Regions from separate parts of the Paenibacillus sp. V4I7 genome, predicted to be linked through region 3. Evidence: a T-box and tRNA genes for the amino acid it is inferred to sense, from the RefSeq annotation. Region 3 holds a T-box; the other regions hold tRNA genes.
The links. The T-box of region 3 lies ahead of pheS (phenylalanine--tRNA ligase subunit alpha). A T-box ahead of a tRNA ligase gene usually reads a tRNA of that ligase, here a tRNA-Phe.
Positions count from the first base shown of each region.

Region 1: it has a tRNA-Phe gene. The T-box ahead of pheS (phenylalanine--tRNA ligase subunit alpha) is inferred to sense a tRNA for this amino acid. The anticodon was not compared.
Region 2: it has a tRNA-Phe gene. The T-box ahead of pheS (phenylalanine--tRNA ligase subunit alpha) is inferred to sense a tRNA for this amino acid. The anticodon was not compared.

Region 1 is NZ_JAUSZD010000002.1:6,977,849-6,984,962, reverse strand. It holds rRNA gene QFZ80_RS32695 (23S ribosomal RNA) at 1-1,261, shown strand, start outside; tRNA gene QFZ80_RS32690 (tRNA-Ser) at 1,341-1,432, shown strand; tRNA gene QFZ80_RS32685 (tRNA-Met) at 1,460-1,533, shown strand; tRNA gene QFZ80_RS32680 (tRNA-Val) at 1,553-1,628, shown strand; tRNA gene QFZ80_RS32675 (tRNA-Thr) at 1,642-1,717, shown strand; tRNA gene QFZ80_RS32670 (tRNA-Asp) at 1,728-1,804, shown strand; tRNA gene QFZ80_RS32665 (tRNA-Phe) at 1,851-1,923, shown strand; tRNA gene QFZ80_RS32660 (tRNA-Tyr) at 1,970-2,051, shown strand; tRNA gene QFZ80_RS32655 (tRNA-Lys) at 2,061-2,133, shown strand; gene QFZ80_RS32650 (MTH1187 family thiamine-binding protein) at 2,249-2,551, opposite strand; gene QFZ80_RS32645 (GMC family oxidoreductase) at 2,645-4,207, opposite strand; gene QFZ80_RS32640 (gluconate 2-dehydrogenase subunit 3 family protein) at 4,204-4,800, opposite strand; gene QFZ80_RS32635 (hypothetical protein) at 4,807-5,199, opposite strand; gene QFZ80_RS32630 (NlpC/P60 family protein) at 5,465-6,316, shown strand; gene QFZ80_RS32625 (PucR family transcriptional regulator) at 6,458-7,114, shown strand, end outside.
Region 2 is NZ_JAUSZD010000002.1:5,938,183-5,945,296, reverse strand. It holds rRNA gene QFZ80_RS27920 (23S ribosomal RNA) at 1-1,360, shown strand, start outside; rRNA gene rrf (5S ribosomal RNA) at 1,430-1,546, shown strand; tRNA gene QFZ80_RS27910 (tRNA-Glu) at 1,598-1,669, shown strand; tRNA gene QFZ80_RS27905 (tRNA-Val) at 1,701-1,776, shown strand; tRNA gene QFZ80_RS27900 (tRNA-Asp) at 1,792-1,868, shown strand; tRNA gene QFZ80_RS27895 (tRNA-Phe) at 1,897-1,972, shown strand; tRNA gene QFZ80_RS27890 (tRNA-Thr) at 2,047-2,122, shown strand; tRNA gene QFZ80_RS27885 (tRNA-His) at 2,194-2,266, shown strand; tRNA gene QFZ80_RS27880 (tRNA-Lys) at 2,294-2,366, shown strand; tRNA gene QFZ80_RS27875 (tRNA-Leu) at 2,386-2,465, shown strand; tRNA gene QFZ80_RS27870 (tRNA-Leu) at 2,525-2,610, shown strand; tRNA gene QFZ80_RS27865 (tRNA-Leu) at 2,662-2,740, shown strand; gene QFZ80_RS27860 (response regulator) at 3,051-3,323, shown strand; gene QFZ80_RS27855 (Hpt domain-containing protein) at 3,310-3,630, shown strand; gene nagZ (beta-N-acetylhexosaminidase) at 3,830-5,482, shown strand; gene QFZ80_RS27845 (anhydro-N-acetylmuramic acid kinase) at 5,482-6,675, shown strand; gene QFZ80_RS27840 (D-lyxose/D-mannose family sugar isomerase) at 6,717-7,114, shown strand, end outside.
Region 3 is NZ_JAUSZD010000002.1:214,540-221,653, forward strand. It holds gene QFZ80_RS02235 (aldo/keto reductase) at 1-915, opposite strand, end outside; gene QFZ80_RS02240 (MDR family MFS transporter) at 1,028-2,644, opposite strand; gene QFZ80_RS02245 (MarR family winged helix-turn-helix transcriptional regulator) at 2,707-3,135, opposite strand; T-box leader at 3,331-3,588, shown strand; gene pheS (phenylalanine--tRNA ligase subunit alpha) at 3,659-4,693, shown strand; gene pheT (phenylalanine--tRNA ligase subunit beta) at 4,719-7,114, shown strand, end outside.

The sequences.
Region 1 (7,114 bases), 6.8 Mb from region 3:
GGGTGAGAAGAGAATTCTAAGGCGCGCGGAAGAACTCTCGTTAAGGAACTCGGCAAAATGACCCCGTAACTTCGGGAGAAGGGGTGCCTCGGTAGGGTGAATAGCCCGAGGGGGCCGCAGTGAAAAGGCCCAAGCGACTGTTTAGCAAAAACACAGGTCTGTGCGAAGCCGCAAGGCGAAGTATACGGGCTGACGCCTGCCCGGTGCTGGAAGGTTAAGAGGAGTGGTTAGGGACCTCGGTTCCGAAGCTATGAATTGAAGCCCCAGTAAACGGCGGCCGTAACTATAACGGTCCTAAGGTAGCGAAATTCCTTGTCAGGTAAATTCTGACCCGCACGAATGGCGTAACGACTTGGGCGCTGTCTCAACGAGAGATCCGGTGAAATTTTAATACCTGTGAAGATGCAGGTTACCCGCGACAAGACGGAAAGACCCCATGGAGCTTTACTGCAGCTTGATATTGGACTTTGGTACGATCTGTACAGGATAGGTGGGAGCCTTTGAAGCCTGAGCGCCAGCTTGGGTGGAGGCATCGTTGGGATACCACCCTGATCGTATCGGAGTTCTAACCTGGTACCGTGATCCGGTATGGGGACAGTGTCAGGTGGGCAGTTTGACTGGGGCGGTCGCCTCCTAAAATGTAACGGAGGCGTTTAAAGGTTCCCTCAGAATGGTTGGAAATCATTCGCAGAGTGCAAAGGCATAAGGGAGCTTGACTGCGAGACCTACAAGTCGAGCAGGGACGAAAGTCGGACTTAGTGATCCGGTGGTACCGAATGGAAGGGCCATCGCTCAACGGATAAAAGCTACCCTGGGGATAACAGGCTTATCTCCCCCAAGAGTCCACATCGACGGGGAGGTTTGGCACCTCGATGTCGGCTCATCGCATCCTGGGGCTGAAGTAGGTCCCAAGGGTTGGGCTGTTCGCCCATTAAAGCGGTACGCGAGCTGGGTTCAGAACGTCGTGAGACAGTTCGGTCCCTATCTGTCGCGGGCGTAGGAAATTTGAGAGGAGCTGTCCTTAGTACGAGAGGACCGGGATGGACGTACCGCTGGTGTACCAGTTGTCTCGCCAGAGGCATCGCTGGGTAGCTATGTACGGAGGGGATAAGCGCTGAAAGCATCTAAGCGCGAAGCCCCCCTCAAGATGAGATTTCCCAGTATGTAAGACCCCTTGTAGACGACGAGGTTGATAGGTTCGAGGTGGAAGTGCAGCAATGCATGCAGCTGACGAATACTAATCGGTCGAGGGCTTAACCAATAAACCTAAAATTCTAACTTTACGCAAGTTTCGTATCTAGTTTTCAGGGAATAATATTTCCTGAGTGTATATATATCTTGGAGAGATACCCAAGTGGCTATAAGGGGACCCTCTGCTAAGGGGTTAGACTGCGTAAGTGGTGCGAGGGTTCGAATCCCTCTCTCTCCGCCAGTTTCCAAATATATATACCTTTTGTGTGGCGGCGTAGCTCAGCTGGCTAGAGCGTACGGTTCATACCCGTAAGGTCGGGGGTTCGAGCCCCTCTGCCGCTATCATAAAACCAATCCAGTCGGAGGCTTAGCTCAGCTGGGAGAGCATCTGCCTTACAAGCAGAGGGTCGGCGGTTCGATCCCGTCAGCCTCCACCATTTTTATCTTTATGCCGTTGTAGCTCAACTGGTAGAGCAACTGACTTGTAATCAGTAGGTTGGGGGTTCAAGTCCTCTCGACGGCACCATTTATAGTTTGGAGCTGTGGTGTAGTGGCCTAACATGCCTGCCTGTCACGCAGGAGACCGCGGGTTCGAATCCCGTCAGCTCCGCCATTTATTTTTTTTAGTAAATTAGGACAAGCTAAAGACAATTACATAAGGCTCGGTAGCTCAGTCGGTAGAGCAGAGGACTGAAAATCCTCGTGTCGGCGGTTCGATTCCGTCCCGAGCCATTGAGATGGTTGTGCTGCAACAATGCAGCATGGTTATCTCTCATCTGGAGGCTTAGTGAAGTGGCTAAACACGGCAGACTGTAAATCTGCTCTCTTCGAGTTCGGTGGTTCGAATCCATCAGCCTCCATTTTACCTTGAGTCATTAGCTCAGTTGGTAGAGCACCTGACTTTTAATCAGGGTGTCGTAGGTTCGAATCCTACATGACTCACTTTTATAAGTAAACGTTGAAGGCCGTGAGGTCTTTTTTTGTTTTATATAATCTCCAAAAGGCAGAGTTCGCCCCTTACATAAAGAAAAAGCATCCATAAGCAGGATGCTTTTTTCTATTTCAACTTGTCTGCAACGGACTTCATTTTTTGCTTCATAGAGGCCGGTTTGTCACGGCGATCGTCGATTTTGATAGATGTCGAGACTCGCTCTGCACCATTCGTAAAAGGGACTTCGTGGGCGGCTCGAATGACTTCAAGCAATCGATCTATGGGACCCTCTAGAATGGTACCCATAGGTGTCATTTCAAAAGCGATATCGGAATGTTTCTCTAGTTCTTTGTGCAGATCTGCAACATAACCGCTAAGACTGGTGGTAGCTGTTCCTATAGGGATAATGGTGAATTCTGCGATAGCCATGGAGGTCACTTCTCCTTTCATTGTCTAAAGCTCTCTTCCATTGTAGATGAGTAACTACAGGCAATGCAATTCACCATGAAGCTAGCTTGCCAATTAAGAGCTAGCAAGTTCAATAATATAATCGGCAGTTCTAGCTGCAAGCGCCATGACCGTGTTGGTGGGATTCCCTCCACTGGAGGTTACGAAGAGACTCGCATCGCAAATGAACAAATTCGGGATGTCGTGGCTTTGACCGTAAGAATTGACGACGGAGGTAGCTGGATTATTCCCCATGCGGCAGCCGCCCATGAGATGCTGTGTATCAGATACCACGTAGGCAACCTCGCCTCCGGCTGCTTTGAGGATAAGTTTCATATTCTCTACTGCGTGATCGATTAATTTAAGATCGTTATCTCCATAATTGAAGGTCACGGAGGCACGAGGCATTCCGTTTTCATCTTTTTCAGCGGATAAGGAGATATGGTTGTCCCATTGTGGTAGCACTTCACCAACCATGGTTAAACGTCCATAATAGTTGTAATCCAGCATGATTTGCCTAAGCTGTGGCCCCCAGACGGGCTCGTGAGACGCTTTGCTGATCCCTTGAGCCATATCTATAGGTCTCGAGCCATGAGAATGAATCGTATAGCCACGTGCGAAGCCTCTGTGCGGATCAGTTTCATAGAAATCTTGTGTAGAGGCTAACACAGGTGTGCCTTTGTACAATCGAACCTCTTGCTCAAATTTGGCGTAGACATCATTACTGCTATGCGTCATAATCGAACGGCCTACCCAGCCGCTGGAATTCGCTAGACCGTCAGGAAATTGAGGAGTAGCTGAGTGAAGCAGCAGGCGAGGTGTCTCGACAACATGAGCGCATAAAATAACCGTTTTGGCACGTTGGCGGTAGGTGGTTCCCTGGTTAACAAAGAGAACACCATTGACATGTCCCTGTGTATCGACTTCAATTTGTGTAACCATACAATTAGGAAGAATTTCGGCCCCGGCTTGAACGGCCTTAGGAATATGAACGATCAAGGTACTAAACTTGGCATTCGGCATACAGCCTTCGATACAGAAGCCACGATTGGTACATGGAGGACGACCTTCAAAAGGAGCAGATAGAATAGCAAGCGGTGTAACCGCGGATTGAATACCAAGTGCTTCGCAGCCCTTTTGAAATAAATAAGCATTAGGACTTAGGGGGTCGCGCTCTGGATAAGGGTAAGGCCCATTGAAATTTCCCCAAGGGAAATGTTTCGGTCCGGAAACAGCTATTTCTTTTTCGATTCTACTATAGTAGGGCTCAAGATCTTTGTAGTGAATGGGCCAATCTTCACCTACGCCGTCAATGGACTTTGTTTTGAAATCTGATTCATGGAAGCGCAAAAAAACACCGGTAAAGTTCTGCGTCCCGCCGCCTATTCCCCTACCCGAATGGTGGCTCCCCATTCCAAATGGTTCTGTCCCATCAACAATACGAGTATCCTCCCATGCTAAACTCCGCATACTCAGCTCGTCACTAGCGAAATCCTTCTGAGGATCCCGCCAAGGGCCAGCATCGAGTACAACAACACTAAGGCCGGCTTCACTCAACTCTTTGGCTAGTACACCGCCTGCTGCACCTGCACCTACAATTACGATATCGACAGCATCATGTTCATGTCTCCACTTCATGGCTTCCTCACTGCCTCCCAAGGATCAAGTTGGCCAGGGTCTGCTCTCACATATCCACGAGGATAGGCAGGGCCGCCAAAACCGATCTCCGACCAAACTAAAGGATGTGAGTAATAGGCCTCTACACTTAATTGAAGGAGTTTATGAAACAGTGCTTTTTGTGGAATGCCCTCCCACGCTTCTGTTAGAGGGTAGCTAGCATCGCTGATTTGGCGCATGATTTGCTTTTGAGCAGCTTCGTCTAATTGGAAGAAAGGTCGGCTATCGGCTATCCATCCAGCCTCGTCAATAGCTTTAAGTCCCTGACGCAAGAGTTTTTGAAGAGGGGGGACATTGACCTTGCGCTGTCCTTCCCCTTTATTTTCTGCTAACGTTTGATCAATATGAGTAAGAATCGCTTGAATAATATCTCCTCGATGATCATCCATCAGCAAAGCGCACCAAACCCGTAATGTTTCCGCTTCTACTGGCGTTAAAAAACGGTGCGAATGTTCACGCTGAAGTCGGGAGGTCACAATAGACCGTGTATGGGAATCCCATTCCTTTTGTTCATCCATGACGTTGTAGGTCGGATAATAGGTATGATTCTTCATGGTAAGTCAACCTCCATAAATAGCTGTAAGACCAAAAATGCTAATGACTGAAAATAGTAAAGGCATCATCACTGGCGGCCCCGTAAGAAAATTACGTAATGCTAAGCCGCCTATCCGTTTCTGAACACCCTTGATGTGAAAAATAAAGCCGATTATTCCTTGAATGACACCAAGCCAGAAGCAGATATGGGTCACTATATACCAGCCTTTGCTATTTAGCAGTGTACTGATGATGGAGACGAAACTAATAACAAGAGCCAGGATAACCGGACCCCACATAAATTTGTTATGAAAGTTTTGTCGATAATGCGATAAGGTCACCTGGACCCATATGAAGAGATAGGTTACTCCTACCAAGAAAATGATGACACGATCTAACGACCACTGACTCCAAACCATTTGTCTGAACCTCCTATAGGATGAAATCACCCCAGTACAATTATTTCCAAATTAACAAAGATTATGAGTTTGTTTTAATTAACCAAATTTGCCAAGCTCCTCATGATCTAAATTAAACCAATGATATATTTGGCAAACTTACCAATGGTATGCCTGAAAGGAAATAATTTAGGAATGAAAGACTTTTCATTACCATGGTAACCTTGTACAAGGAAGTGAGAACTTTCCCATTTCTACAAATAACATGATGCTGGAGGAAATATTTATGATAAAGAGTCTTGCACACCGTACTTTGGGGCTTACAGCGGCGATAACCATTGCATTATCTGCTGTTACAGCAGTTTCTGCTTACGCGGCTAATGATGATATGGACGCGGTTTCCCTGGCAAAGAAAATGACGGGTGTTGATTATTCCAAAAGTAATGAATCGCCTTCGGCAGGTTTTGATTCTTCAGGCCTGATCTATTACGTCTTTCAAACTCTCAACTACTCGGTTCCTAGATCACTGGATGAGCAGTTTAAGATGAATAAAACGAAGATTACGAACATAGCAAAAGCAGAGCCTGGTGACGTCTTGTTCTTTGGTAGTGGTGGGAAGCCATCGTATGCTGGGATTTATGTCGGTCAAGGCAAAATGGTCATGGCATCTCAGAGCAAAGACGAAGTCGTCACTCGCAATGTAAATGATGTTAAGAAGGATTTCATAAGTGGCCGGAGCATTCTATCCGCCAAGGATCGTTTGAAAGCTGAACTTATTTTAACGGCTCAGAAATACTTAGGTACACCATACGTCTTTGGGGCAAAATATGGACAAACTAAAACGATGGATTGCTCTTCCTTTACAAAAACGGTTTTTGCTGAATATGGCATTATACTGCCGCGTGTTTCCCGTGATCAAGCGAAGGAAGGTACATTTGTTAGCAAAAGTAATTTGCAGACCGGAGATCTAGTTTTCTTCACAACTGTGGATTCCGGCAAAAATATCGGACATGTTGGTATCTATGTGGGTAACGGAAATATGATCCATACGTATGGTGAAGGTGGCGTGAAATTCACTTCCATCAATAAAGAATGGTGGGCGGATCATTATGTAACGGCTCGTCGAGTGTTAAACTAAATCACCTAACGAAACAGATCCCTTTTGCAGCAGCTGCAGGAGGGGTCTTTCATATTCACATGAGTGGGGGGACATATGTTACAATTAAGAAGATAGATGAAGATAGATATAGAAGATATATAGGAGTAAGGAGAGAGGCAGATGGATTGGGAGCGTGTAAAAGAGCGTTTGGAAGCGGTTTTACAGTCGCCTATGCAGATTAACTTGATACCCGAGGCAGATTGGGAGCATTTGGCGGAAGAGCAGGCAGAGAATCTTGAGAGCTTTAGTCGAAGTGTTGTGCGTGGTCAGGATGTACTTTTTTATTTATCCAAAGAACACAAAGATATTCGCATTCTGCAGGTTTCAGAAGCCAAACTAACATCTTCAGAGCGCAAGCTTGTCGAGTTAACGGTAGAGTCTAAGATGACACAAGAAAAAAAGCAGTGGGGAGTCTTTTTATCTGAAGATGAAAGAAAGGCGCACCAATTAAGAGATTGGCTGCTGCAACAGATGGAACGCGGTTCAACCCATGCTGAGCTGCCAGATGCGCTTGCTTCACAATCCTCTCTGTATTCAACGAAAATTCCGCTGTTGTTATATGGGGACTATTCTCAGAATCAGCGCGTTTCCTATGCGGAACTGAAGAAACTGTTGGAGTCCTTCTTTGAATCGGAGATTATCCTGATTCCTTTACTAGAAAAAGAGTGGCTGATCCTAGCACCCGAAGGTCTACTAACTAGTGGTAGCGAAGAGCGAGAAGGGGATGAGGAAGAAAGCGTAGAGCAGATACTCGACGCTCTCGGCTCAGGGCTGTAT
Region 2 (7,114 bases), 5.7 Mb from region 3:
GATGGGGAGGGAAATTTAAGTACCGAAGGTCATGAGTTCACACTGCCAAGAAAAGCTTCTAGCCAGGCGAAGGTGCCCGTACCGCAAACCGACACAGGTGGGTGAGAAGAGAATTCTAAGGCGCGCGGAAGAACTCTCGTTAAGGAACTCGGCAAAATGACCCCGTAACTTCGGGAGAAGGGGTGCCTCGGTAGGGTGAATAGCCCGAGGGGGCCGCAGTGAAAAGGCCCAAGCGACTGTTTAGCAAAAACACAGGTCTGTGCGAAGCCGCAAGGCGAAGTATACGGGCTGACGCCTGCCCGGTGCTGGAAGGTTAAGAGGAGTGGTTAGGGACCTCGGTTCCGAAGCTATGAATTGAAGCCCCAGTAAACGGCGGCCGTAACTATAACGGTCCTAAGGTAGCGAAATTCCTTGTCAGGTAAATTCTGACCCGCACGAATGGCGTAACGACTTGGGCGCTGTCTCAACGAGAGATCCGGTGAAATTTTAATACCTGTGAAGATGCAGGTTACCCGCGACAAGACGGAAAGACCCCATGGAGCTTTACTGCAGCTTGATATTGGACTTTGGTACGATCTGTACAGGATAGGTGGGAGCCTTTGAAGCCTGAGCGCCAGCTTGGGTGGAGGCATCGTTGGGATACCACCCTGATCGTATCGGAGTTCTAACCTGGTACCGTGATCCGGTATGGGGACAGTGTCAGGTGGGCAGTTTGACTGGGGCGGTCGCCTCCTAAAATGTAACGGAGGCGTTTAAAGGTTCCCTCAGAATGGTTGGAAATCATTCGCAGAGTGCAAAGGCATAAGGGAGCTTGACTGCGAGACCTACAAGTCGAGCAGGGACGAAAGTCGGACTTAGTGATCCGGTGGTACCGAATGGAAGGGCCATCGCTCAACGGATAAAAGCTACCCTGGGGATAACAGGCTTATCTCCCCCAAGAGTCCACATCGACGGGGAGGTTTGGCACCTCGATGTCGGCTCATCGCATCCTGGGGCTGAAGTAGGTCCCAAGGGTTGGGCTGTTCGCCCATTAAAGCGGTACGCGAGCTGGGTTCAGAACGTCGTGAGACAGTTCGGTCCCTATCTGTCGCGGGCGTAGGAAATTTGAGAGGAGCTGTCCTTAGTACGAGAGGACCGGGATGGACGTACCGCTGGTGTACCAGTTGTCTCGCCAGAGGCATCGCTGGGTAGCTATGTACGGAGGGGATAAGCGCTGAAAGCATCTAAGCGCGAAGCCCCCCTCAAGATGAGATTTCCCAGTATGTAAGACCCCTTGTAGACGACGAGGTTGATAGGTTCGAGGTGGAAGTGCAGCAATGCATGCAGCTGACGAATACTAATCGGTCGAGGGCTTAACCAATAAACCTAAAATTTTAACTTTACGCAAGTTTCGTATCTAGTTTTCAAGGCGCAAACCACGCTTTGACTGTTTGGTGATGATGGCGGAGGGGACCCACGCGTTCCCATCTCGAACACGACCGTTAAGCCCTCCAGCGTCGATGGTACTTGAACCGCAGGGTTCTGGGAGAGTAGAACGTTGCCAAGCAGTACCCACTAGTTGGGTATTTTTTTTGCCGCCTCTTTTGCGTGGAAGTAAGGCCCGTTGGTCAAGTGGTTAAGACACCTCCCTTTCACGGAGGTAACAGGGGTTCGAGTCCCCTACGGGTCATTAATAACCCCCACAAGGGCATATTTCTCATGAACGCTTAGCTCAGCTGGGAGAGCACTACCTTGACAGGGTAGGGGTCGGCGGTTCGATCCCGTCAGCGTTCACCATATCATGTACATTTTGGAGCTGTGGTGTAGTGGCCTAACATGCCTGCCTGTCACGCAGGAGACCGCGGGTTCGAATCCCGTCAGCTCCGCCATTTACACCAAAAAGTGATCATCAAGCATGGCTCGGTAGCTCAGTCGGTAGAGCAGAGGACTGAAAATCCTCGTGTCGGCGGTTCGATTCCGTCCCGAGCCACCACTTTACCCCAAAAAGTGAAGTATAGTATAAGGTATAGTTTCCGATTACTTTTCGGGGACCCCATAACTAAATAAGCCGTTGTAGCTCAACTGGTAGAGCAACTGACTTGTAATCAGTAGGTTGGGGGTTCAAGTCCTCTCGACGGCACCACAGTACCCAAAAAAGCGAAGCGTTGTAATAACGCCGAGTACTTTTCGGACTCAGCAAGACTTATTCATATGGCGGTCGTGGCGAAGGGGTTAACGCACTGGTTTGTGGATCCAGCATTCGCGGGTTCAAGTCCCGTCGTCCGCCCATTTTTTCAAAACTCATGTCTTACATGAGTCATTAGCTCAGTTGGTAGAGCACCTGACTTTTAATCAGGGTGTCGTAGGTTCGAATCCTACATGACTCACTTGCCTTATTTACAGCATGCGCGTATGGCGGAATTGGCAGACGCACTAGACTTAGGATCTAGCGGGCGACCGTGGGGGTTCAAGTCCCTCTACGCGCATTCCAAAGTGACGAACTGGATTGTAGTTTAGTTACTTCCAGTTCGGAGCTTTCAATTAAGCCGGAGTGGCGGAATCGGCAGACGCACAGGACTTAAAATCCTGCGGTAGGTGACTACCGTACCGGTTCAAGTCCGGTCTTCGGCATTATCATCTTAACTGCAGGCGCGCCTTAACACATCAAGGTGCGCCGTATAAGCCGGCGTGGCGGAATGGCAGACGCGCTCGACTCAAAATCGAGTTCTAACGAGTGGAGGTTCGAGTCCTCTCGCCGGTATCGCATTATAAAGTAAAGTGGTTGAACAGGAAGCTTTCCTGATCATCCACTTTTTTTGTCGTTTAATCACCAAATAGGATTTCGACAAGGGCAGTCCCTTTGATCACGAGGAGCCTTAGGTGACTGTCTATTTTTGCAGGTGCGTCACTTGGGGTACTGCATTCTGAAAAGTTTTGGCTTAGTGCCCGTATAGCCGAACGTTTTTTTCATACATAAGGCAATATAATTGATGTGGAAATGGAGTGCTTCTGCTAACTCATAATGAGATCAATCAGATGGTAGCCAAAGAATTTCTAAGTGAGAAGGGGATGTGTTTGTCGATGTGGCGGAGAATGGTGCGGTAGATATAAACATGGTAGGATATAAGCGGTATGACGCCATTTTAATGAACTTGCAAATGCCTGTGATGGACGGATATGAGGCTACGCATCAAATCATAAAGATAGGCTACAAAGTTCCACCCATTATCGCTATGACGGCTGATGCGGTGAAGGGCGTTAAGGAGCAAGTGCTTGAAGCAGGAATGAAGGCTTATATAACAAAGCCCTTTGAACCCATTGAGCTGTTCAGTGTGGGGAAATAAAACGGAATTATATCATCGAATTTTACGGCTATTTGTGCAAAATCATGCAGAAACAGCTGTAAAAATTCGAGAGGCGCTTCAAGCAGACGACATCAAGAAAGCTATATTGCTGGTTCATACGCTGAAAGGGATTGCTTCTAATATTGGGGCGATAGATATTTCCAGCTCGGCCTATGTCTTGCAGGTTGCAATGGATGAAACAATTCTTGATTCACAAAGTAACTATGAACAGCTGGAATCTAAGCTGACAGAAGTTAATCGCAAATTAGAAGGGGTTTTAGCAGCGATAGATAACTATATGAGGTAGCATAAAAGAGGCAGCGAGTGGGGTTACATTCGTTTGCCTTTTTCATGTTTCTTGGTTCTGATTTTAAAATAAAATTTCATATTTTAAATTTATATTGAAATATTATTTTGTTATTCCTATAATAATAGGTATTCAGTTAGCTTTGTAAACACTTACATTAATAAATTTGATAGCTTTACGAGGGGAGTTAGTAAACGATATGAATATGAGCGGGAGCCAGATAGACCTTAATGCATTGACACTTCGGCAAAAAATCGGTCAGATGATCCTCTGTGGTTTTGAAGGCACGGGTATGACGGAAGACTTGGAGAGCTTTATTGAACAAAACCATATAGGCGGGGTCATTTACTTCGCTCGTAATGTAAAGGATACCCAGCAAGTTGCTCAGTTATCCGAGCAGCTCCAGCAAGTTGCAAAGAGATCTCAGAATCTACCGTTATGGATATCGATCGATCAAGAGGGCGGCATGGTGGCTCGCTTGACTGAGGGCGTGGCGCTAATGCCAGGGCAGATGGCAATAGCTGCGGGAGCTATTGAAGCAACTGACGGTTCAAAATCTGCTTATGAGTCGTCCTTCATTTCAGGGCAGGAACTTCGAACGCTGGGCGTTAATATGAACTTCGCACCTGTTCTGGATGTGAATAATAATCCGGATAATCCCGTTATCGGCGTTCGATCATTCGGGGAGTCTCCGGAACTTGTCGCTAAATTTGGTCGTCAGTCGATGCAAGGTTATCAGGATGCTGGGGTCGTTGCAACAGCCAAGCATTTCCCGGGTCATGGTGATACGAACGTGGATTCACATCTGGATTTACCAACGGTCGAGCATTCGGAAGCGCGTATTCGTGCGGTTGAAATAGTGCCTTTCGTTGAATCGATTAAGAATGGCGTGGATGCTATTATGTCAGCGCACATTTATTTCCCCGCTTTGGAATCGGCTAAGCTGCCTGTTACTCTTTCGAAGTCGGTACTTACTGGATTGCTCCGTGAAGAGCTCGGCTTTGAGGGAGTTATCATGACCGATTGCATGGAAATGAACGCGATCTCCGAGCATTACGGCACAGCGCCGGCGGCTGTCATGGCGGTCGAAGCGGGGGCTGATCTCGTGCTGATCAGCCACAGCCGCGACCGCCAGCTCGCGGCCATCACCGCGCTGGAGCGTGCGGTGCAAGAAGGGCGGATTACCGAAGCGCGTATTGACGCTTCGGTCGCCCGTTTACTCGCGCTCAAGGAGCGGCGCGGCTTGTTTGAAGCGCGGCCGAGTGCGGCGGCCGCGGATGAGGTTGGGACCGCGGCGCACCGCGCGGTCGCCCAGCGCCTCAGCGAGGCGAGCATCACGCTCGTCAAAGACGAGCAGAGGCTGCTCCCGCTGAAGCGGGTGAAGACGCTCGCGATCACCGTGGCCGCAGCTGTTTCGTCGGGTGTCGACGAAACATACGCGGGCCCCGCGAGCTTGGGGGCTGCGCTGGCCGAGCACGGCCTGGTCGTGCTCGATCGCGTGCTGCCGCTGCCGGAGGTGGCAGCGAGCAGCGATGGGCTGCTCGCCGAGGCGCAGCAGGCGGAGCAGATCGTCATCGGGACGTACAACGCCCGATTCCATCCGGCGCAGGTCGAGCTGGTGCGTGCCCTGCAGGCGCTCGGCAAGCCGCTTGTCGTCGTCGCTCTGCGAGTGCCTTACGATTTGCTGGAGCTGCCGGAAATTTCAACCTTCGTCGCGGCATATGAGAGCCGGCCGCTTGCTCTGCAAAGCGCGGCCAAGTGTTTGCTGGGTCAGCTTACTCTGCAAGGCAGACTGCCGGTCTCGCTCGGTCTAGACTATCCTGCAGGATGGAAATGGGAAGGTGGTTTGTGATGCTTCGTTCCTTATTGAATCAAACGTCTCTGACGGTTGCTGGAATCATGTCAGGTACTTCCCTCGACGGCATTGACGTCGCGCTTGTTCGAATTGATGGCTGCGGCGTTGACGCGAAGGTCGAGGTGCTCCACTTTGAGAGCTTTGCCTATGAAGATGAATTACGGGAAAAGCTCAAAGAATTATGTTCCACCGAACATTCCGATGTGTCTTTGCTATGCGGGATGAACTTCGCGATAGCGGAACGCTTTGCCGATGCAGTGTTACGTGCGGCGGCAGCAGCTAATATCCCCATGGAGCAAATTGATCTCATCAGTTCTCATGGGCAGACGGTTTGGCACATTCCTGTAGCGGATGAAGCAAATCCATTTCTGCCGAAATCAACCCTGCAAATCGGTGATTTATCCGTCCTTGCTAAGCGGACTGGAAGACCTGTTGTTGGCGATTTCCGTACAGCGGATATGGCGGTTGGCGGTCAAGGTGCACCGCTTGCGCCTTACGGGGACTTTATTATGTTCCGGCACGAGGAAAAGGGACGTATTCTCCAAAATATCGGCGGGATTGGCAATTGCACAGCCATTCCAGCTTCCGCATCGACCGATGCTCATCGTCTTATCGCCTTTGATACGGGACCAGGCAATATGATTATGGACCAAGTTGTTTTTGAGCTTTCACAAGGCCGGTTGACTTATGATGCGAATGGCGCGTGGGCCTCTATTGGCTTTGTAGATGAAGAACTGCTTAATAGCATGTTGGCACATTCTTACTTCAAACTCCCTCCACCCAAAACGACGGGGCGTGAGCTGTTTGGTAAAGCATATGCCTCTTCTTACTTGTCGACTGCCCTTGAGCGAGGATTACCTCCAGAAGATATTGTGGCGACTGCGACTTCATTTACCGCTCATTCCATCGCCCGTGCTTATAACGACTTCGTTTTCCCAGAGTATACCATTGCGGAAGTGATTGTAAGCGGTGGCGGTGCGCACAATCAAACGCTGCTCGGAATGCTCCGAGAGCTGCTTCCGGAGCAATCCATTCTTACATCGGATGAACTTGGCTTATCGGGTGATGCCAAAGAAGCTGTCCTCTTTGCCTTGCTGGGCAACGATTGGATTCATGGCATGCCTAATAATCTGCCGTCCGCTACCGGAGCTGAGCGGCCTACGATCATGGGCAAGTTAGCCTTGCCATAGATGAGCAATTTCCGATGGTACTTTTGGGAGGGCGAGAAGAGATGAAAAGAAGCGAGATCACGAGGGCTCAAGAGCGCACAGCAGAAGTGCTGAAGCTCAGCGGTATTTTGCTTACAGACAACGAAATCAGGAATATTGAAGTGGCTGGTTTTGGGCTGAATCAATTGGAAGTTCAAGGGCTTGAATTAATTACCTATGTGAACACGGATCGTTATTGTGCCAAAGAATTAGTTCTGTTCCCAGGTCAAACATGCCCGGAGCATTTACATCCGCCTATCGACGGTGATCCTGGTAAAATGGAGACTTTTCGCTGCCGTTCAGGAAGCGTCTTGCTCTATGTAGAGGGAGAAGCGGCTTCTAACCTCAAAGCCATAATTCCTGCTGGGAGTGAGGCTTATTATACCGTTTTTCACGAGATTGAATTACATCCTGGTGAACA
Region 3 (7,114 bases):
CTTCCAAGCCTGTGGGTGGTTATCACTGATAAGCTCCGTTGCGCTTGCATTCGAAATAACCTGTTCAGGATTTTTGCAGCCTGGAATAACCGTTGTAACGGCATCATGCTTCAAACACCAAGCTAATGCCCATTTGGCCATATCCATGCCTTCAGGAACTTCTTCTTTTTGGATGCGCTGCACGTCCTCAAGCTTCTGTTTCACGCTCTCGGCATCATGACGATGGCGTACATCCGTGTTGCCGAACACCGCACCAGGCTTATACTTACCGCTCAAATAGCCGCTAGCCAAAGGGACACGAGCCAGAACGCCAAGATCTTGATTCACACAGGAAGGGAAAACAAGCTCTTCTGGAGCTCGATCCAAGCGATTATATACGACTTGAATGGCTTTGGAATTAACCTTGCTGGAGGCTTCTGTTTGATGAATATTAGCATTATTGCCAATGGATGTTCCCAAATGACGGATTTTCCCGGCTTGAACTTGTTTGTCCAAAGTTGTCCAAAGCACATCATTATCAAATAAATCATCAGGTCCGGAATGGAATTGATATAAGTCAATATAGTCCGTTTGCAAAGCTTTCAGAGAATCGTCCAGTTGTTTGATAACGCCTGCGGAACTGAAGTCATCTGTTCGGGTGAACAGATCATGGAAATGGTGGCCAAATTTCGTAGCTACGATCCAGTTCTCGCGATTGCGGCGGGATAAGTAATTACCGATAAGAGATTCCGAAAGATGATCACCATAGCATTCTGCTGTATCGATCAGATTTATACCAAGATCGGCTGCTTGATCGAGAATAGCATCTGCTTCAGCTTGCGTGTAGGTAAGTCCCCACTCTCCGCCGAACTGCCAAGTCCCAACACCCACAATGGAAACTTTCAAATCCGTTTTACCAAGTCTGCGATATTTCATGGCGAGCACTCTCCTTTTTAAGGTATCCAAGTTTATTAAACGCTATAGCTTGCTCCGTGTCAAAAAGAAAAAGACTCTTTCCTCTCCATGAAGAGAAAAGAGCCTTTGTGTATTATGCGAGTTCTGGTGAAAGTTCTTCCTTTTTGCCATCTGATTTCTTTGATTTACGATCAGATACTTTAATGTTACCGATAAACAGTGTCAGAACAGCCCCAAGTAATACGAACACTAAGCCTACAATAAACACTTGGTGAAGCGATGTAACCAGGGCATTTTTTAGAATTGGCAGCATGTGCTCCACGAATTCTTTTGGCATTTTGGCCAAGGATTCAGGATTAAGAAGGGAAGAATATAAAGCTTGTGGATTCGTATGAATCATGTCAGTCATTGAAGTAGCAAGTCCGCTTGCTTCCGCGGGAAGCTGCTTCACGACAGGGGTTAGGTCTTGCTCTAACAGCACAGATGATTTGTGATTCATAATGGCACCCAGAATCGTCATACCAAAGGTACCGCCAATTTGACGGAAAAACTGGCTGGAAGACGTGACGACACCGAGCTCCGATTTCGGAAAGCTTTCTTGTAAGGCTAGTGTAAGGATAGGCATGACTAGACCCATACCGAGACCTAACAGAAGCATATAGCTGGAAGCAAGTAATTTTGTTGTATCAATACCCATAGTACTCAGAAGATAGAAGCCTACTGCCATAATGATCATTCCGGAAAGCATTTGTTTGCGAATTCCGATTTTATGGATGAATTGACCGGAAATAACGCTGGCCGCTATCATTGTGATCATAAGCGGCGTCATCACTGTACCGGAAGCCGAAGCACTGATACCGACGATGCCTTGCATGAAAAGCGGAACGAACATAATGGCTCCGAACATACCAACTGCCATAAGGAATCCTACGCCGTTAATTGTTGTAAAAGTTCTATTTTTAAACAAACGAACAGGGAGAATCGGCTCTTGTGCTTTACTCTCAATAATAACGAAGGATACCAAAGATACAATGGCTAGTATGAAAAGAGCAATGATTTGCCAAGACAACCAAGCATATTCATTACCGCCAAATGTCAAAGCAAGCAGTAAGCTGACGACCCCGGTAATCATGGTAACTATACCGGGAATATCGAACTTTACTTTACCGATTGCTTTATGCTTCGGTAATGCGATAGAAATTAAGACAACTGCAAGGATACCGACTGGTAGGTTGATGTAAAATACCCAACGCCAGTCTAATGCGTCAACGATCCAGCCACCGACTTGGGGTCCGACTACTGACGATAAACCGAAAATCGCGCCGAATACGCCCTGCCATTTGGCACGCTGCTTACCAGTGAACAAATCCCCGATAATAATCATTGCCATAGGCATCATAATACCGCCGCCAATACCTTGTAAGCCACGGAACAAGATAAGCTCGGTCATATTCTGAGCCATCCCGCAAAGAGCTGAAGCCCCAATGAAGATAATAAGACCTGTTACATAGATAACGCGGCGGCCGATCAAGTCAGCCAATTTACCGGCAATAGGCACGACCACGGTTGAAGTCAGCATGTAAGCTGTCGTTAGCCAAGCCATCAACCCAAGGCCGCCGAGCTCACCGACGATACGCGGCATAGCTGTTCCGACAATGGTACCGTCTAATGCGCCAAATAGCATGGCAATAATAAGCCCTGTAAGCAGGAGACCTCGATTTTTGAGTTCTGGTGCTGCATTTGCTTCTATAGAATTCTCTGAAGCTGTTTTTTGTATGATTTCCACTTATACCACTCCTTGAATAAGATGAATTAATAAAAATCAGTAAGCTTTTCAAAGGCACTCACAAGAATACGCATTTCTTCAGGTGGAAGCTGGGATAGTCCGCGTGCAATCACTTCTTTCTGGACATCTTCCGCCTGTTTGAGTATGGCCTTTCCGGTTTCGGTTATTTCAACCAACACAATACGTCGATCAGTTTCATGGTGTTTACGAATGACATGCCCACTTTGGACAAGTCGGTCAATCATAACGGTGATCGCACTTGGTTTAACGCCCAGTTTCTCAGCGAGATGAGTTTGTTTCGGCGTACCTTCTTTAGATATCATGAAGAGCATGAATAATTGTGGCCCCGTTAACTCTGAATCTAACTGGGTAAGTACGGTGTGGCTAATTTTTCGATGAGCCGTTTCAAATGTTGTTCGGAAACGATTGGTATAAGCTATTAATTCATCTTCCATATCCAAATCCTCCTTACATCTTAATTAAAGTATGAAATTATTAAACAATAAAATGTTTATATGAATTAATGTTTAAACTATTTAAATAAAATATACGCCGCTGATCATTCGAAGTCAACTGGGAAATTCATACCTGGGGGCTAGTTCACTTGCATATCAGGCATATCTTGCATATAATAATTGGTACATATATGTGAAAATGCTTTGACGGAGAAGAGTATGCAGTGCTTCTTGACAGGGAGGGAAAGCCAACGATTGAGAGCTATCCCCGAGAATCAGGCTGCAGAAGTTCGCTCCCGAGCAGTCCTTTGAACAGAAGCTTACTAACAGCTTCTCATTAGAGGGAACCGGACACATCGTCCGTTATCTGAAATGAAGTGAGAATCGTTTATTTGGCCTATCTGCCAATGAACGAATCTAATTAGGGTGGTACCACGGCTTTTCGTCCCTTGTAAGGGAGCGGAAAGTCTTTTTTGTGTTTTCATTTAGGGTGATTCAGGGGCCTAATTCAGGAGGGATTTCGATGAAAGAGCGGTTAGAAGCTTTGAAGCAGGAAGCGCTGCAGGAGCTAAGCGGCGTACAAAGTCAGCAGGAGCTTAATGATCTACGTATTAAATATTTGGGTAAAAAAGGTCCACTAACCGAGGTGCTACGCGGTATGGGCGCATTAAGTGCGGAAGAAAGACCGGTTATCGGCCAAGTAGCGAACGACGTTCGTGCAGCTATCGAAACCGTTATTGAAGAAAAGCAAGCAGCGTACCAACAGCAAGAAACAGAGAACAGATTGCGTGCAGAAATGATTGACGTAACGCTTCCGGGTCGCCCTTCAAAGCAAGGGGCCGTGCATCCTTTAAGCAAAGTTATCCAAGAAATTGAAGACATTTTCATTGGAATGGGTTACACAGTCGCAGAAGGTCCAGAGGTAGAGCAGGATTACTACAACTTTGAGGCGCTTAATCTGCCGAAGGATCACCCAGCTCGCGATATGCAGGACTCGTTCTATATTACTGATGAAATTCTAATGCGTACACAAACCTCCCCTGTTCAAGTTAGAACGATGGAGAAACGCAAAGGGGAAGTTCCGATCAAAATCATTTGTCCGGGGAAAGTATACCGCCGCGATGACGACGATGCGACACATTCCCATATGTTTACCCAAATCGAGGGTCTGGTCATCGACCGTAACGTACGGATGAGTGATCTGAAAGGAACGTTGCTTCAATTCGTTCAAGAGATGTATGGCAAAGAGACGAGAATTCGCTTGCGTCCAAGCTTCTTCCCGTTCACAGAGCCAAGCGTTGAAGTTGATGTCAGCTGTGCAATGTGTGGCGGCGTTGGCTGCCGTACTTGTAAACAAACGGGTTGGTTAGAAATCCTAGGAGCGGGCATGGTACATCCGCGCGTTCTGGAGATGGGTGGATATGATCCGAAGGAATACACAGGTTTTGCATTCGGAATGGGCGTTGAGCGCATTGCGATGCTGAAATACGGGATTGAAGATATTCGTCATTTCTACACGAACGATTTGCGGTTCTTAAAGCAATTCTTACACTTGTAAGCATCAGGAAAAGGAGGGGTTAAGCATGAAGGTTTCTTATCAATGGTTATCGGAATATGTAGATGTATCAGGCTTCACAGCTGAGGAATTAGCAGAAAAACTTACCCGAAGCGGCATCGAAGTGGATATTGTGGAAGATCGCAATAAGGGTGTAACGAACGTAGTCGTTGGGTTTGTAAAATCACGCGAAAAACACCCAGATGCAGATAAATTAAGTGTGTGTATCATTGATGCCGGACAAGGCGAAGACTTGCAAATCGTTTGCGGGGCAAAAAATATCGATGCCGGACAAAAGGTGCCCGTCGCTATGATTGGAGCAGTGCTGCCTGGCGGACTGCAAATCAAACGCGCTAAACTGCGCGGCGTAGAGTCACAAGGCATGATTTGTTCAGCCAAAGAGCTTGGTCTGAACGACAAGCTGCTGCCGAAGGAAATTCAAGAAGGTATCCTAGTACTGCCTGAAGATACCGAAATCGGCAGTTCAATTCTGGATGTCCTTGCTATCAACGACAAGGTATTAGAGCTTGATCTGACACCAAACCGCTCCGATTGCTTGAGCATGCTCGGAGCTGCTTATGAGATCGCAGCGATCCTCGGACGCAGCGTCAAACTGCCGGATGCGGAAGCAGCGCGCGGGGCGGCTGGAACAGCCGCAGTGAAAGCTTCTGATCGCATCAGTGTGAAGATCACAGCGACGGAGCAGTGCTCGCACTACGCGGCTCGCCTTATCGAAGGCGTACGCGTCGGCACTTCTCCGCTGTGGATGCAAAACCGTTTGATGGCGGCTGGTATCCGTCCAATCAACAACATCGTTGACATCACGAATTTCGTGATGCTTGAATACGGCCAACCGCTACACGCTTTCGATGCTGAGCAGTTGAACAATGGCCACATCGATGTACGCCTCGCTGAAGCCGGGGAGAAACTCGTCACGCTCGATGATGTGGAGCGTACTCTAGAGCCGCACATGCTGCTTATCACGGACGGCACGAAACCGGTAGGGATTGCAGGTGTTATGGGCGGTGCTAACTCCGAAGTGACAGAAGGCACAACACGGATTCTGCTTGAATCCGCCAAGTTCGCAGGCAGCTCTGTGCGCCGAACGTCGCGCCAGCTAGGGCTCCGCTCTGAAGCGAGTCTTCGCTTCGAGAAAGAAGTGAACCCGGAAGCGGTGATTCCGGCATTAAATCGTGCTGCAGCGTTAATAGCTCAATACGCAGCAGGTCAAGTCGCTGACGGCATCGTAGAAGCCGTAGCGGGCTCACACAAGCCGGTCAGCATCGAGCTTGCTGCTGACCGTGTGAACAATTATCTCGGCACTGAACTTTCCTTGGTCGAGATGGGTCAAATCATAGAGCGCCTGCACTTCACATTCGAGCAGGCAGGCGAAGGCAAGCTGCTCGTGCATGTGCCGAGCCGCCGAGGAGACATTACACGGGATGTCGATTTGATCGAAGAAGTAGCTCGCCTTTTCGGCTACGACAACATCCCGACAACGTTAATGACCGGCGTGACGACACCCGGATCCTTGACCAAAGAGCAGTCGATCCGTCGTATCACACGGAATCTCCTGACTCAAAGCGGACTGCATGAAGTCATCACTTATTCCTTCACACAGCCGGATCAAACCGTGTCGCTGCCGGGTCTATACCCAGCGGCTAAGCCAATCTCGCTCGCTATGCCAATGAGCGAGGATCGCAGCCAACTGCGTACTAGCTTGCTGCCGCATCTGCTAGACGTAGTAAGCTACAATCGTAACCGTACGATGGATGACGTGGCTATTTTCGAAATCGGCAAAGTATTTATTACAGATGAATCTTCACTAACAGATTTGCCGCAAGAGAAGCTTCTCCTCTCCATTGTATTGACAGGCAAACGCCGTCAAGCACATTGGGCACAAAAGTCCGAGGCTGTCGACTTTTATGATATCAAAGGTGTTTTTGACCGTCTTGTAAGCTACTTAGGCGTTAAAGGACTCACCTATAAAACTGCATCACCAGATGGTTTCCATCCGGGGCGAACAGCTGAGCTCCTCTTAAACACAGCTGAAGGTGAACAAGCAATAGGTCGAATCGGTCAACTGCATCCTACAGTGCAGCAGCAGCGTGATCTTGATGACACTTACGTACTTGAGGTTGAGCTTTCCCCAATTTTAGAAGCTGCTGGAGATGCAATTGTATATAAATTGCTGCCGCGTTATCCGTCAATTGGACGCGATCTTGCTGTAGTAGTGAATGCTAGTGTACCAGTAGGTCTAATGGAACAAACCATCACTGAAGTTGCCGGAGACTTGTTAGAATCCATTCAAGTATTCGATATCTATACTGGAGAACGTTTAGGCGCAAATCGCAAAAGCGTAGCCATTGCCTTCGTATACCGACACGCAGAGAGAACACTGCTGGATGAAGAAGTAACAGAGCT